Regions from separate parts of the Brachybacterium fresconis genome, predicted to be linked through region 1. Evidence: predicted binding sites of a transcription regulator. Region 1 holds the regulator's gene; the other holds the start of a gene.
What was found. Region 1 encodes LexA, which represses DNA repair genes until DNA is damaged. Its sites were predicted from a motif close to TCGAACANNTGTTCGA; they were not measured.
Positions count from the first base shown of each region.

Region 2: a site for LexA is predicted at 4,802-4,817, ahead of JOF44_RS06150 (HNH endonuclease signature motif containing protein). Genes of this name have one in related genera too.

Region 1 covers NZ_JAGIOC010000001.1:4,191,621-4,199,476, forward strand. The annotation lists gene dapF (diaminopimelate epimerase) at 1-148, shown strand, start outside; gene JOF44_RS18595 (class I SAM-dependent methyltransferase) at 156-770, opposite strand; gene hflX (GTPase HflX) at 938-2,494, shown strand; gene JOF44_RS18605 (ATP-dependent DNA helicase) at 2,530-4,560, shown strand; gene lexA (transcriptional repressor LexA) at 4,609-5,304, opposite strand; gene JOF44_RS18615 (peptidoglycan-binding protein LysM) at 5,474-5,869, shown strand; gene nrdR (transcriptional regulator NrdR) at 5,898-6,359, shown strand; gene JOF44_RS18625 (HelD family protein) at 6,519-7,856, opposite strand, start outside.
Region 2 covers NZ_JAGIOC010000001.1:1,349,207-1,357,062, reverse strand. The annotation lists gene JOF44_RS06160 (TrmH family RNA methyltransferase) at 1-884, shown strand, start outside; gene JOF44_RS06155 (bifunctional copper resistance protein CopD/cytochrome c oxidase assembly protein) at 881-3,094, shown strand; gene JOF44_RS06150 (HNH endonuclease signature motif containing protein) at 3,158-4,750, opposite strand; gene JOF44_RS06145 (MBL fold metallo-hydrolase) at 5,148-5,768, opposite strand; gene JOF44_RS06140 (S-(hydroxymethyl)mycothiol dehydrogenase) at 5,768-6,865, opposite strand; gene pheS (phenylalanine--tRNA ligase subunit alpha) at 7,175-7,856, shown strand, end outside.

The DNA.
Region 1 (7,856 bases):
TGCCGCTCACCGCGCCGGCGACGGGACCTGGGAGCCCTGGACGGTCGATGTGCCCGGTGGTCGTCTCCAGGTCGGCTGGAACGCCGAGGGCGAGGTCACCCTCACCGGTCCGGCCGTGCTCGTGGCCGACGTGACCCTGCTCGCCTGACCGGGGCTCAGCGCCGCGGCCCGACCTCCAGGACCCGGAAGCCCTTGGCGCTGGCCACCTTGGTGACCTCACGGTCTCCCAGCTGTTCGGCGAGCCAGCGGGCCAGCGGATCCGCCCCCAGGTTCTTTCCGACCACCAGGGCGGCGGTGCCCTGCGGCGACAGCCGTGCCATCCACCGCAGCAGCAGCGCGTGCAGGGCCTGCTTCCCGATCCGGATCGGCGGATTCGACCAGATCGCCTCGAACATCAGATCCTCGGGAACGTCCTCCGGGGCGGCCACGCGCAGGTTCGTGACCCCGGCCCGCACGGCGTTCTCGGCGGTCAGCGTCCGAGCGCGTTCGCTGACGTCCACCGCCCACACCTCCGCCCCGGGGTGCTCCAGCGCAGCGGTCAGAGCGATCGGCCCCCAGCCGCAGCCCAGATCCAGGATCCGGGCCCCGGGGCGCGGCACGGTGAGCGTGTCGAGACGTCCCAGCAGCACCGCGGTGGCTTTGTCCAGTCCGCGCCCGCTGAACACCGAGGCGCTGGAGACCAGGTCGAGGTCTCTGCCGGCCAGCCGCACGGGCAGGGGGACGCGCTGGTCGTCGGTCGCGGGGGAAGGGGTGAAGTAGTGCTCGTCCACCCCAGCAGGATACGGACCTCGCGGCCGGGCGTCGGCGCACGGGCCCCGTCGCGCCCCCGCAGCGGATCGCCGCCCGATCCGCCCAGGGCAAAATCGCTCGACCGCGGCGACGCGGCGTGGGATTCTGGGATGACAGCTCGTCCCCGACCCCAAGGAGCGCCCCGATCGTGCCCATTGCTTTCCATCCCGAACCCGATTCCGACACGGACGTCGACGGGACCACCACGGGAGGGACCGGGGCCACGGCGCGCACCGAGACCACGGACGCCGCGACCACCCCGTCCCGTCGGGACCCGTTGACCGAGCGGATCCTCTCCCGCGGCGACGCCTCCGTCTCCGCCGTGACCTACGACTCCGAGGCCGACGGCGCGCAGTACGACCTCGCCGACCGCCAGGCCCTGCGCCGCGTGGCGGGGCTCTCCACCGAGCTCGAGGACGTCACCGAGGTCGAGTACCGCCGACTCCGCCTGGAGCGCGTCGTCCTGGCCGGTCTGTACACCTCCGGCGACTCCGCCGAGGCGGAGACCAGCCTGCACGAGCTCGCGGCGCTCGCCGAGACCGCCGGCTCCACCGTGCTCGACGGCGTGCTCCAGCGCCGCGCCCACCCCGACCCGGCCACCTTCCTGGGCAAGGGCAAGGCCGCGGAGCTCGCGGAGGTCGTCGCCGAGCACGGCGCCGACACCGTGATCGCCGACGGCGAGCTCGGACCCGGCCAGCGCCGTGCGCTCGAGGACATCGTCAAGGTCAAGGTCATCGACCGCACCGCGCTGATCCTGGACATCTTCGCCCAGCACGCCAAATCCCGCGAGGGCAAGGCGCAGGTGGAGCTCGCCCAGCTCGAGTACCTGATGCCGCGACTGCGCGGCTGGGGCGAGTCGATGTCCCGGCAGGCCGGTGGCCAGGTGGGCGGCGCCGGTGCCGGTATGGGCTCGCGCGGCCCCGGCGAGACGAAGATCGAGCTGGACCGACGCCGCATCCGCGACCGCATGGCCAAGCTGCGCCGCCAGATCACGGCGATGACCCCGGGCCGGGACACCCAGCGCGCGGACCGCAAGCGCAACCAGGTGCCCGCGGTCGCGATCGCCGGATACACCAACGCCGGCAAGTCCTCGCTGCTGAACCGGCTCACCGGCGCCGGAGTCCTGGTCGAGAACGCCCTGTTCGCGACCCTCGACCCGACCGTGCGGCGCTCACGGACGCCCGACGGCCGCGAGTTCACCTACGCCGACACCGTCGGCTTCGTGCGGCACCTGCCCACCCAGCTGGTGGAGGCGTTCCGCTCCACCCTCGAGGAGGTCGGGGACGCCGACCTGCTGCTGCACGTGGTCGATGCCTCCCACCCCGACCCCGAAGGGCAGATCCGCGCCGTGCGCACCGTGCTCGGCGAGCTCGAGGGCTTCGACGTGCCCGAGATCGTCGTGCTCAACAAGGCGGACATCGCCGAGCCGGAGACGATCGCTCGACTGCGCAGCCAGGTCGGCGACCCGCTCGTCGTCTCCGCCCGCACGGGGATGGGCGTGGCGGAGCTGCGTGACCTGATCGCAGAGCGACTGCCCCGCCCGGCGGTCGAGGTCGACGTGGTCGTGCCCTATTCCCGCGGCGACCTCGTCTCGCGGGTGCACAGCAGCGGTGAGGTCCTGGCCGAGGAGCACATCATGGAGGGCACCCACCTCCACGCCCGCGTGGATGAGGCGCTCGCCGCAGAGCTGCACGGCGCGGCCTGACGGGGCGGGGACGACGGCGCGGATACCCTGATCCGATGACCACCGCCACCGCTCACCAGGCCGCCCCGGAGGCCGCCGACATCCAGCTGTCGACCCTCATGGACGCGGCGGTCACGGCGATCGGCGGCACCCAGCGTCCGGGCCAGCAGGCCATGGCACAGGCGGTGGAGACGGCCATGACCGGAGGGCGCCACCTGCTGGTCCAGGCCGGCACCGGAACCGGAAAATCGCTCGCCTATCTGGTGCCGGCGCTGCGCCACGCCCTGGTCAGCCGTCGGCCGGTGGTGATCTCCACCGCCACCATCGCGCTGCAGACGCAGATCGTGCGCAAGGACCTGCCGTACCTGGTCGAGGCGCTCTCCCCGCACCTGCCGCGCACCCCGACCTTCGCCCTGCTCAAGGGGCGGGCGAACTACCTGTGCCGCCACAAGATCGACGGCGGCTACCCCGTCGACATCGACCCCGGCGCGCTGTTCGCCGAGGCGTCCGCGGACCCCGCCCGGGGCGGCGGCGAACGCCTGGGCGACCAGGTGCGTCGCCTGCGCGAGTGGTCCGAGGAGACCGACAGCGGCGACCGCGACGCGCTGGACGACCCCGTCTCCGATCGCGCCTGGCGGCAGGTCTCCGTCACCGGCTCCCAGTGCTTGGGCGGCACCTGCCCGATGGTCGAGTCCTGCTTCGCCGAGCACAGCCGGGAGCTCGCTCGCGAGGTCGACATCGTGGTGACCAATCACGCTCTGCTGGCGATCGACTCCTTCGACAACCACGGCATCATCCCCGACCACGACGTCGTCGTCTTCGACGAGGCGCATGACCTCACCGGCCGGGTCACCGGCGCCGTCACCGAGGTCCTCAGCCCCGGCATGCTGCGGGGCACCGTGCGGGAGCTGCGCGGCCTGGGGGTCGCGGCGACGGCTCTCGACGACGCCGCCGAGGAGCTGCGGGAGGCCCTCGAGCTGGCGCCGGACGGCCGGGTGCTCGGTGACCTGCCCGACCGTCTGGCCGATGCCGTCCAGCAGCTGCGCGTCGAGGCGCGGACCGCCCACTCCGATGCGAAGGACGCCGGCGAGGACGGCTCCGCGTCCACGGCCGGGACCCGCAAGACGGTCCGGGCGAACCTGCAGGAGATCATCGACGTCTGCGAGCGGCTCGGCGCGCCGGGGGAGGACGACGTGGTCTCCGTCTCCCGCTCCCAGGCCACCGGTCGCTCCAGCATCCAGGTGGCGCCCCTCAGCGTCGCCGCCGCCATGCGCGGCGCGATCCTCGAGGACCGCACCGCCGTGCTCACCTCGGCGACGCTCGCCCTCGCCGGCCGTTTCGAACCCGCTGCCGGCGAGGTGGGCCTGGGCCGGGCCGGTCGCACCGAGGTGGACGAGCTGCCGCCGGGGGAGGACAGCGGAGCCTGGGCCGGCCTCGACGTGGGCAGCCCCTTCGCCTATCGGAGCCAGGGGATCCTCTACACCGCCCGCCACCTGCCGCAGCCCGGACGGGAGGGACCATCGCCGGCGATGCTCGACCACCTGACCGATCTGGTGGAGGCATCCCGCGGGGGCGCGCTGTGCCTGTTCTCCTCGCGCCGCGGCGCGGAACTGGCGGCCGAGCACGTGCGCGCCCGACTCGACCTCACGATCGAGGTGCAGGGGGAGGACTCGATGGCGAACCTGGTGCGGAACTTCCGCGAGGACGAGGACGCCTCCCTGTTCGGCACCCTCACTCTGTGGCAGGGGGTGGACGTCTCGGGCCGGTCGCTGCGTCTGGTCACCATCGACCGGATCCCGTTCCCGCGACCCGACGACCCGCTGACCTCCGCCCGCCAGGAGCGGATCGCCCGGCACGGCGGCAACGGGTTCATGTCCGTCTCCGCCCAGCACGCCGCGCTGCTGCTGGCCCAGGGCGCGGGGCGCCTGATCCGCTCGCAGGAGGACCGGGGCATGGTGGCCGTGCTGGATCCGCGCCTGGCCACCGCGCGCTACGGAGGCTTCCTGCGCGAGGCGGTGCCGCCGTTGTGGCCGACGGCCGATCCCGAGGTCGCGCTCGGCGCTCTGCGCCGTCTCGCCGATTCCTGAGACCGCCGCGGCGGCGGGCCCGAGGGCCGGTCGCAGCGGCCGGGGCGCTCAGACCGCGCGCAGCACCGCGACGACCTTGCCGAGGATCTCGGCGTGGTCGCCCAGGATCGGGGCGAAGGCTGGGTTGTGCGGCATGAGCCAGACGTGGTCGTCGCGCTGCACGAACGTCTTCACGGTGGCCTCTCCGTCGATCATGGCGGCGACGATCTCACCCTTCTCGGCCGAGCGCTGAGAGCGCACCACCACCCAGTCGCCGTCGCAGATGGCGGCGTCGATCATGGAATCGCCGACGACCTGCAGCAGGAAGAGGTTCCCGTCGCCGACCAGGCGCGAGGGGAGGGTGAAGACGTCCTCGACCTGCTCCTCGGCCGTGATCGGCACCCCGGCTGCGATCCGGCCGACCAGCGGCACCGTGACCGACTCGGGGGATATGTCCGGGATCGGCACGGGGGCCGGGGCACCGTCCTCCTCGGGCATCACGACCTCCATCGCCCGCGGGCGCTTCGGATCCCGTCGCAGGAAGCCCTTGCGCTCGAGCGCCTGGAGCTGATGGGACACCGACGAGGAGGACGTCAGGCCGACGGCGTCGCCGATCTCCCGCATCGTGGGCGGGTACCCGTGGGCGGAGACCGCGTCGTTGATGGTCTCCAGGACGAGGCGCTGGCGACGGGTGAGGCCGGCCGTCGCGGGATCCGCCGGGGCGTCGCCGCGGGACCGGATCGGCGGGGGGGTGCTCGGCGTCATCGTGCGGCCTCCTGGCTTCGTCTGTCGGACCCTCGCGGTTCCGTTGTCCTGTCACCCAGCCTAGGGCGGCGCGCACCGGATGCCAAACAGGTGTTCGAGATTCCTCTTGCGTGTCGCGCCGCTCCCCGGCTACAGTCGCACAAAGATTCGATCGAACAGGAGTTCGGATATGACGACGCAGACCGCGACGGTCCTTCCCTTCCGGCAGCATCGCGACCAGCACGACGCGCAGGCCTCTCGAGCGGATGTTCGACTCGAGCCCACCCGGCGCGGTCGCGCGCTGCTGACGCTGGCAGCCTTCGTGCTCGGGCTCCTCGTCGCCGGCGCCCTGCTGCTGGTGTTCGACGTGCCCTCCGCCGTGGCGGGCCCTGAGCCGGAGCCTCCGACGACCATCACGGTCGAGGCCGGGGACACCCTGTGGGGCTACGCCGAGCAGTACGCTCCGGCACCGATGAGCGAGCGGGAGTACATCGCCGAGGTGCGCACGCTCAACCAGTTGGCCACCGGGCGCGTCACCGCCGGTCAGCAGATCGAGCTGCCGTCGCCGGGATCCCTCGAGCGCTGAGCGGGCGACGTGCCGGTATCCTGACCGGATGCACTGCCCGTTCTGCCGCCATCCTGACTCCCGGGTCGTGGATTCGCGCACGTCCGACGACGGCGCGACCATCCGGCGCCGTCGTCAGTGCCCGAACTGTTCGCGGCGCTTCTCGACTTCCGAGACGGCCTCCCTGTCCGTGCTCAAGCGCTCCGGCGTCAGTGAACCGTTCAGCCGGGCGAAGGTGATCTCCGGCGTGCGCAAGGCCTGCCAGGGTCGCCCGGTCAGCGACGACCAGCTGGCGATGCTCGCCCAGCGGGTCGAGGAGACGATCCGCTCCAGCGGCCAGGCGGAGATCGACGCGCACCAGGTCGGCCTGTCGATCCTGCAGCCGCTGCAGGAGCTCGACCTGGTCGCCTACCTCCGGTTCGCGAGCGTGTACCAGGACTTCGACACGCTCGAGGACTTCGAGAGCGAGATCGCCCGGCTGCGCGCCGAGGCGGCCTCCGCGTCGGTCTGAGAGACGGGTCGATCCCGACGGAGCGTGGGGGTTTCCAGATTTCTGCGCCGATCGGTTCGAAGCAGCCGTCGGCTGTGCATAAGATGTCCCCCGTGCACTCTCGCAGTGCACGACCGATCGGCGGTCGCGGAGGGGAAGCCGCGGCCGCCGATCCCGGTCTCAGGACGGGCCGATCCCCGCCGGCAGATCCCGGGCGTGGACCACGCCGAGGTGCCGGGTCGGCCGGCTCATCGCGACGTAGAGGTCGCCGGCGCCGTGAGCGTCGATCAGCTCGGCCGGTTCCAGGATGATCACCCCGTCGAACTCCAGCCCCTTCGCATCCTGCGCGGTCATCACGGCGATCTCGTCGTCCACGCCGGCGGAGCCCGCGCCTGCCCGGGGCAGCTGAGGGTGATCGTGCAGCCGTGCGAGCACGGCATCGATGCGCTCGGCCACCGTGATCACGGCCAGGCGTCCGGTGCCGGTGTCGTACGCGGCGCTCACCGCCTCGGCCGTGCGGTCGGCGAGCTCGGTCTCCTCGCTCCGCTCGATCAGCGGATCATGATCGCCTTCCCGGACCGAGCTGACTTCGGTGACCGGCAGCTGATGGGCCTTCGCCATCGCGACGGCCCGGTCCATGATCCGGCTCGGGGTGCGGTAGTTGACGGTGAGATGCTCGACCTGCAGGCGATCTTGGATGTACGGGCCCAGCGCATCCGTCCAGGACGAGGTCCCTCCGGCCGAGGAGGTCTGGGCGACGTCCCCGACCACGGTGAAGGACTTCGTGGGAGCGCGCCGCATCAGGGCCCGCCAGCTCATGGGGGAGTGCTCCTGGGCCTCGTCGACCACGACGTGCCCGTAGGTCCAGCTGCGCTCGGCGGAGGCGCGCTCGGCGAGGGTGCGGCCGTCGCGGATCTGGCTGACCTGGTCGGCGAGGTCCTCGGCGCGCACGATGCCCGAGGTGTCGACGTTCTCGATCACCCGGCGGGCGTAGTCGACGTCGGCCTCCCGCCGGTCGGCCGCCTCCCGGGCCCGGGCCTCGGCCGGAGCGGCATCCTCGCCCAGCAGCTCGGCGACCTCGTCCAGCAGCGGGACGTCCTCGACCGTCCAGGCCGAGTCCTTCGGGCGGACCAGCAGCTGGAGCTGCCCGACGAGAGCCGGTGGCGCCGCGGCGCGCAGCCGGTCCGGTCGGGACAGCAGGATGCGCAGGAAGCCCTGCGGCGTGTAGGGGAGCCAGGCCAGGTTCAGCCGACGCTTGATCTCATGGTCGTGGCGGAGGTCGGACAGCAGGTCGGGACGGTCCTCCGGCACCACGGTCCTGCCGCGCGCGATCAGCGCCTTCTCGTAGGCCTCGACCAGGCGGTCCATCGCCGCCCGGACGAACACGGAACGGGCGGCGTTGTGCGGCTTGTGCGTGGAGCGGGCCTCCCGCCGCGCCGCGCGGAGCGCGTCACGGGTGAGCGTGATCGGGGTGCCGTCGATCCTCAGCTCGAGGTCGTCCGACGGGATGACCTGGCG
Region 2 (7,856 bases), 2.8 Mb from region 1:
TGACCGAGCGCCCGGATCAGCCCCCGATCACCTCCCCCCGCTCCGAGCGGGTGCGGACGGTGGCGGCGCTGGCCGGGCGCTCTGCGCGTCGCAAGCAGCATCGGTTCCGGATCGAGGGCCCGCAGGCGGTCCGCTCCCTGCTCACGCACCGCCCCGAGCTGGCGCTCGAGCTGCTGATCACTGCTCGCGCCGCGACCGACCACCCTGATCTCCCCGACCTCGCCGCCGCCGCAGGCATCGCCGTGCACGAGGTCGAGGACCGCATCCTGCGCGCCATGGTCCGCGAGACCGGCCCCGAGTCCGATGCGCCCGACGGGACCGGAGCACTGGTCAGCCCCCAGGGCGTGCTCGCCGTCGGCTCCCTGCCCGCCCCGGACGCCGCCGGAGCCGTCACCGCGATCGGTGACCTCCCCTCGAACCGGCCCGTGACGGTGGTCGTGCTGCACGAGGTGCGCGACCCCGGCAACGTCGGGACCCTGATCCGCACCGCCGACGCCGCCGGCGCCGACCTCGTGGTTCTCACCCGCACCAGCGCCGACCCCTACGCCCCCAAGGCCGTCCGCGCCTCCGCCGGCAGCCTGTTCCACCTCCCCGTGATCACCGGCGCCGAGAGCGCCGAGCTGCTCCCGGCCCTCGCCGCCTCGGACATCACCGCGGCCGCCACCAGCGGCTACGCACCCACCGAGCTGTTCACCGCCGACCTGCCCGAGCGGATCGCCTGGATCCTGGGCAACGAGGCCCACGGCCTGGACGAGGACGTCGTGGCCGCGGCCCCGCTCGCGGTGCGCATCCCGCTGGCCGGACACGCCGAATCGTTGAACGTCCACACCGCAGCGACGGTCTGCCTCTTCGAGACGCTGCGGCGACGGCGGGCGCGGGCATGAGCTCCCGCGTCCTGCGGATCGCCGCCCTCGCCGTCCCCGCACTGCTGGCCCTGACCGTCGCCAGCGCCCTGGTCGGGCTGTTCGCCACCGGAGCCGCCGAACCCGCGACGCTCGTCCCCGCCTCCCCGCTGGTCACCTGGGGCACCCCCGTCGTGCGCGCCCTGCACCATCTGGGCCTGCTGCTCGCCGTCGGCGCGGGCGGGACCGCCGTGCTGCTGCTGCCGGGCCCGGGCCGACGCGAGGTGACCACCCTGGACCGGGTGCGGCGCCGCACGATCCGCCTCGGCGCGGCCGGTGCCCTGCTGTGGGCCGTGGCGTCGGTGACGCAGATCCCGCTGGGCGGGCTCGAGGCCGCCGGCGCGAACTCCGGACTGGACATCTGGCAGATCGCCCTGAACGGGGACCTCGGCCGGACCCAGCTGACCATCGGCATCCTGGCGGCGCTGTCCGCCCTCGCCTATGCGCTGGCCCGCTCCACCGTCCTGGCCTGCTGGGGGCTGGCATTCGCCGGCCTCGGCGTCGCCTCCCTGGGACTCGCCGGCCACGCCGGAGCGAGCCTGGATCACGTCAACGCGGTCAACGCGATGGTCCTGCATCTGGTCGCCGTCTCCGTCTGGGCCGGCGGGTTGCTGGTGATCGGCCTGATCGCGCCGTGGCTCGACGACAAGCGTCTGACGACGACGGTGCGCCGCTTCTCCCCGTGGGCTCTGGCCGCGGTCGCCTCCCTCGCGATCAGCGGTCTGGTCAGCGCCTCGATACGCATGTCCGCCTGGGGCGAGCTGCTGAGCACCGGCTACGGCCGCGTGGTGCTGGTCAAGGCGATCGGACTGGTGACGCTGGCCTGCCTCGGCGCCGTCCAGCGCCGCCGACTGGGCGATCGGCTGCGCTTCCGCCACCTGGCGGCGACCGAGGGCGTGGTGATGGCCGCCGTGATCGGGGCCTCGATCGCTCTGGGGCGTTCGGCGCCCCCGGTGCCGCAGGAGATCCCTGCGGAGGGAGATCTGAAGGTCCTGTCGCTGGTGGGCTACCTGCCGCCGGAGCAGGAGTTCGGCCCCGCCACGATGTTCACGCTGTTCCAGCCCGACTGGATCGCGCTGCTGCTGGCCGTGGCCATGGCCGCGCTGTACGTGATCGGCGTGGTGCGGCTGGTGCGCCGCGGCGACACCTGGCCGTGGCACCGCACTCTCGCCTTCGTGATGGGCTGCGTGGCCTTCGCCTGGGTGATGAACGGGGGAGTGGCCGCCTGGGGTCGGTTCCGCTTCGATGCCCACATGGTCCAGCACATGGCGATGATGATGATCGCCCCGCCGCTGTGGGTGCTCGGCGGGCCCGTCACCCTGCTCTCGCGTGCCGTCGCCCCGCGGACCGACGGATCCCGCGGGATCCGCGAATGGGTTCTCGCCGCTCTGCACTCGCGGTACTCCCAGCTCGTCGCCAACCCGCCGGTGGCCGGGCTGATCTTCGCCGGGTCGCTGGTGATCTTCTACTTCTCGCCGCTGTTCGAGGCGGCGATGTACACGCACGTCGGCCATGTGATGATGACCGTGCATTTCCTGGCCTCGGGCTATCTGTTCGCCTGGGTGCTGATCGGGGTGGATCCGTCCACCAGGACCATCAACCCGATCCTGAAGCTGATCACCCTGCTGGTCACTCTGGCCTTCCATGCCTTCTTCGGAGTGGCGCTGGTCTCCGCGACCTGGCTGATCGCCCCGGACTGGTACGGGGAGCTCGGGATGTACACGGCCGACCAGCTCGCGCTGATCCAGGAGCGCGGGGCCACGATCATGTGGGCGGTCTCGGAGATCCCCACCTTCTTCTACGCGATCCTGATGGCGACGATGTGGATGCAGTCCGAGGATCGTCGCGCCCGTCAGTTCGACCGCAAGGCGGACCGCGACGGCGGGGCGGAGCTCGAGGCGTACAACGCATACCTCGCGAGCTTGCGGGGGGAGGCGCCGGCGGCGGCACCGGAGACCGCACGCCGCGAACCCGGGGCCTCAGGGCCTGCGTCCTCGGGCCCTGCGGTGTCGGTTCCTGCGGTGCCGGACCCTGCGATGTCGGCTTCTGCGATGTCGGACCCCGACGCGGCAGGGGCGGGAGAACCGGGCTCTGCGACCACCGCGACGGATGAGCACGGGGTCGAGGCGTCGCACGACGAGACGCAGCCTCGTGACCAGCGGTCGAAGGATGCGTCCGAGCCTCCCGGGTGATCGCCGCGGAGGGCGGCGCGGAGCCCTGCCCCGCAGCCCGGTCGATCGGGCGGCAGGAGCGGCTCAGAAGGGCGGAGGCGGCCCGGGCGGATGCAGGTCGCCATCGCGGCCGACCCACCATCCGTCCTCACCATCCGGACCGGTGGTCACGTCCCCCGGGGAGAGCCCTCGTTCCTGGACCTCGCGCCGTCGCCGTGTGCTCTCCGTGCGCATCGCCCGTGATGCTTCGAACTGCTCCCAGGCTGTGGTCATCTCGGTCACGACCTGTTCGGTGGCGAGGTCACGGCCGTCGTCCTGCATCGTCATGAGCATCCCGGAGACGTCCCACCAGGTCTTGCCGGCGAGGTCGTCGCGCACCGGATCGAGCAGGCCGAGCGTCTTCAGCCGGTGGTGCTCGCGGCAGAGGTCGTGCAGGTTGTCCACGTCGGTCGGACCACCGGAGGCGGGATCCTCATGGTCGAACTCCTCGATGTGGTCCGCCTCGGCCAGCCAGGAGGTGGGCCGGTTGCATCCGGGCACCGCGCAGGTGGGGTGGCGCAGCCGAAGATGCTCCAGCTGCGCGGCCGTCGGACGGTAGCGATCCGCGGCCAGGGGCAGGAAGCGGCCCGTGGAAGGGTCGGTCAGGACCCGGTACCAGGAATCCTCGCGGCCCGCGAGGTCACGCGCCATGTCCGCGGGGATGGGAGTGGTGCCGTCGAGCATGCCGGGAGCATCGGATTCTCCGAGCAGGGTCATGAACGGCACCGTCACCGTCATGCGGAACCTCGTTGCGGGCACCTCGACCCCGTCGGTGTCGAGCCACGCACCCAGCAGCACCGAGTAGCGGGTGGTGGTCAGGGGCGGCACCTGGCCGGTGCTCTCGATCATGCCGTCGGGATCCGAGGGGATCGGCGTGCCGTCCTCGAGCGCGGCCAGCTGGGCGTTCTTCACGGCATGGGCGGCCTGGTCGAGACGGCGGCTGAGATCCAGCAGCTCCGGGATCGGGCCGATGATGCGCAGGCAGCCCGTGCCATCGGGCCGCGGCGGATCGAGGACCACGCGGCGGCGAGCCTCGGGGGTGGCGTGCTCGGGCAGCTCGCTGTGCGCGGTCGCGGCCGTGATCAGATGGCCGAGGCGCCGCGAGAAGGCCTCGGGACTGATGGCGAGGTCGGCGTCCGCGAGCGCTTCGTCCACCTCGCGCACAGCATCGTCCCCGAGCTCGTGGGTGCGCTCGATCACCGTCGAGAACCATGCGGCGGGGAAGTCACCCTCGGCCAGGCGGTCGAGGATGTGGGGGAGCAGGGCGCCGACGCGATGGGACTCGCGGATCGTCCGTGCGGCCTGCACCCTCGTGCAGCGCAGCGCGAGGGAGACGTGCAGCTCCTCCATGGCCGCGGCATCCCGATCGAGCTCCGGACCCCAGGGGTCCTGCGACGCCTCGATGACGACGAGATAACGCAGGGCGAGGCGGCGGGAGTCCTGGCGGCCGCTGTCCCACAGCTCCGCCAGCTTCTGCGCGATCCGCGGAGAGCTGCTGAGCCCCGCACGTCGGACCGCATCGCGCGAGATGGGGCCGCGACGCCGCTTCCGGGCCGCCGTCTGCTTCGCCGCCGCGGCCGCTTCGGGGCTGGGAGGCGCGAGGAGGAACGGTGCCGCGCCGTCGTCGAACTCGCCCATCGTCCCTCGCCTCCTTGGGGTCTGCGGCGAGAACTGCTCCCCGCCGGATCATCGAACGTGTGACCTATTCTACAGAGGAGGGTGTGACAGATGGAGAGCTGTGGATAACTTCGGGGCGAGGATGACCTGCAGTGATGGAATGTCGAACGGGCGGATGATTCTTCGTTGTCGACCGCGCGCGGCTCCGCATGCACGTACGGCGGCCCGCATCGCCACGGGGGACGTCACGCTGGCCCTGCGGCCCGCGAGCATCGTCTGCAGCCCCGCGCATCATCCGCGGCCCCGCGCACACGAGCATCTTCTGCGACCCCGCGCACACGAACGGCGACGGCCGCAGGGATGCGACCGCCGCCGTCAGCAGCAGATGGTGCTCAGCAGGGCCGAGCGCGAGAGGCTCTCACAGCCAATCGCCCTGCGCGGCCCTCTTCTCGGCCCCGATCGTCGTGTCCGGGCCGTGCCCGGTGTGCACGACCGTGTCCTCCGGCAGCGCGAACAGGCGCTCCCGGATCGACTGCTCGATCGTCTCCCGCGAGGAGAACGACCGCCCGGTGGCGCCGGGACCGCCCTGGAACAGGGTGTCGCCGACGAACACCGCGCCGAGCTCCTCGACGTAGTAGCAGGTCGAGCCGGGGGAGTGGCCCGGGGTGTGCAGGGCCTCGAGGTCCACGCCGCCGAGGGTGAACATGTCACCGTCGGTGACGTCGCCGTCCCAAGGGAGGTCGCCGTGGGTGAGCTGCCAGACCTCGCGGTCGGCCGGGTTCAGCAGGATCGGAGCCTCGAGCGCCTCGGAGAGCTCCGGGGCCATCCGCACATGATCGTCGTGCGCGTGGGTCAGCAGGATGCCGACGCACTCGCGCTCGCCCACCAGGTCACGGACCGTCGTCACGTCGTGCGGGGCGTCGAGGACGAGGCACTGCTCGTCGTCGCCGAGCACCCACACGTTGTTCTCGACCTCGTGGGTCTCCCCGTCGAGGCTGAAGGTGCCGGAGGTGGTGGCGTGATCGAGTCGGATGCTCATCAGGAGACCACCGCCACGGTGCGCAGGTTCGCGCCGTCGTGCAGGGAATCCAGCGCCGCATCGACCCCGGGCAGATCGGTGCGCCCGGTGACGAAGCGGTCCAGCGGCAGCCGGCCCTGCAGGAACAGGTCCGTGAGATACGGGAAGTCCCGCTCGGGCAGGCAGTCCCCGTACCAGGAGGACTTCAGGGCGCCGCCGCGGCCGAACACGTCCAGCATCGGCAGCGTGATCTCGACGTCCGGGCGGGGGACGCCGACCAGCACGACGCGGCCGGCGAGATCGCGTCCGTAGAACGCGGTCTCGTAGGTCTGCGGGATGCCGACCGCGTCGACGACGACGTCGGCCCCGAAGCCGCCGGTGAGCTCCTGGATCTTCTCGGCGACCTGCTGCGGGGAGAGTCCCTTGGTGGCCAGGGTGTGGGTGGCGCCCAGCTCCTCCGCGGCGGCGAGCTTCTGCTCGTCGACATCGAGACCGATGATCGTCGTGGCCCCGGCGAGCTCCGCCCCGGCGATCGCCGCGCAGCCCACGCCGCCCAGGCCGATCACCGCGATGGACTCGCCGCGCTGGACGGCGCCGGTGTTGATCGCGGCCCCGATGCCGGCCATGACGCCGCAGCCCAGCAGACCGGCGACCTCCGGCGGGGCGTCGGGGGAGACCTTCGTGCACTGGCCCTCGTGGACCAAGGTCTTCTCGGCGAAGGAGCCGATGCCGAGGGCGGCGGTCAGCTCGGTGCCGTCCGGGAGGGTCATGGGCTTCGAGGCGTTGTGGGTGTCGAAGCAGTACTGCGTCACGCCCTTCTTGCAGGCGCGGCACTGGCCGCACACGGCGCGCCAGTTCAGCACGACGTAGTCGCCGATCTCGACGTGGGTGACGTCCTCGCCGATCGCCGAGACGCGGCCCGCGGACTCATGGCCCAGCAGGAAGGGGAACTCGTCGTTGATGCCGCCGTCGCGGTAGGCGAGATCGGTGTGGCAGACACCGGTGGCCTCGATGTCGACGACGACGTCGTTCGGTCCCGGGTCCGGTACGACGATGTCGACCAGTTCGGCGGGCTGTTTCTCGGCGCGGGCGACGACGCCCTTCACGGTCCAGGACATGCTGGCCTCCTTCGAGGTCGGGGTTCCGGGCCAGCCTAGCCGTGACCAGCTCCGCGGCGCCTGTCGATGAGCAGGGCCGGACGGGTCCGGGCCGGGTGCCGAGAGTGCACGCGCAGGCGCGGCGGACGTCCGCTCGCAGGCGCGGTCGGCGTCCGCTCGTGGGCGCGGTCGACGACGGGACACCAGGCCGACGACCCTCGCTCGCAGGCACGGCCGACGTCCGCGCGCCGGGCCTCCTAGAATGGTCCGCGGTGCCGCGCCCCGGTGCCCGCACCCCGTGACCCCTCAGGACGACTCCCGACGAAAGCGATGCCCGTGTCCGACACACCCCCCGCGCCCGAGGCGCCCCAGATCGACGAGGCGAGCATCACCGCCGCGGTCGACGACGCGCTCGCCGCGATCGCCGCTGCGCCCGACACCGCCTCCCTGAAGCAGGTGCGGACCCGGCACGTGGGCGATGCGAGCGTGCTGACCTCCGCGAACCGCGCCATCAAGGATCTGCCCAAGGACCGCAAGGCCGCCGCCGGCAAGCTGGTGGGCCAGGGCAAGGGCCGCGTGCAGAAGGCGCTGTCGGCCCGGCAGGAGGAGCTCGCCGCCGCCGAGGAGGAGGCCGCGCTCGCCGCCGAGACCGTCGACGTCACGCTGCCCACGGATCTGCGCCCCCGGGGCGCCGCGCACCCGCTGACCACGCTGACCGATCGCATCGGCGACTTCTTCGTCGGGATCGGCTGGGAGATCGCCGAGGGCCCGGAGATCGAGTCCTCCTGGCTGAACTTCGATGCCCTGAACGCCGATCCCGAGCACCCCTCGCGCTCGCTGCAGGACACGCTGTACGTCGCGCCCGAGGGCTCCGGGATGCTGCTGCGCACCCAGACCTCGCCGGTGCAGATCCGCGCGATGCTCGAGCGCGGCGCCCCGCTGTACGTGGCCTGCCCGGGGACCGTGTACCGCGCCGACGAGATCGACGCGACCCACTCGCCGATGTTCCACC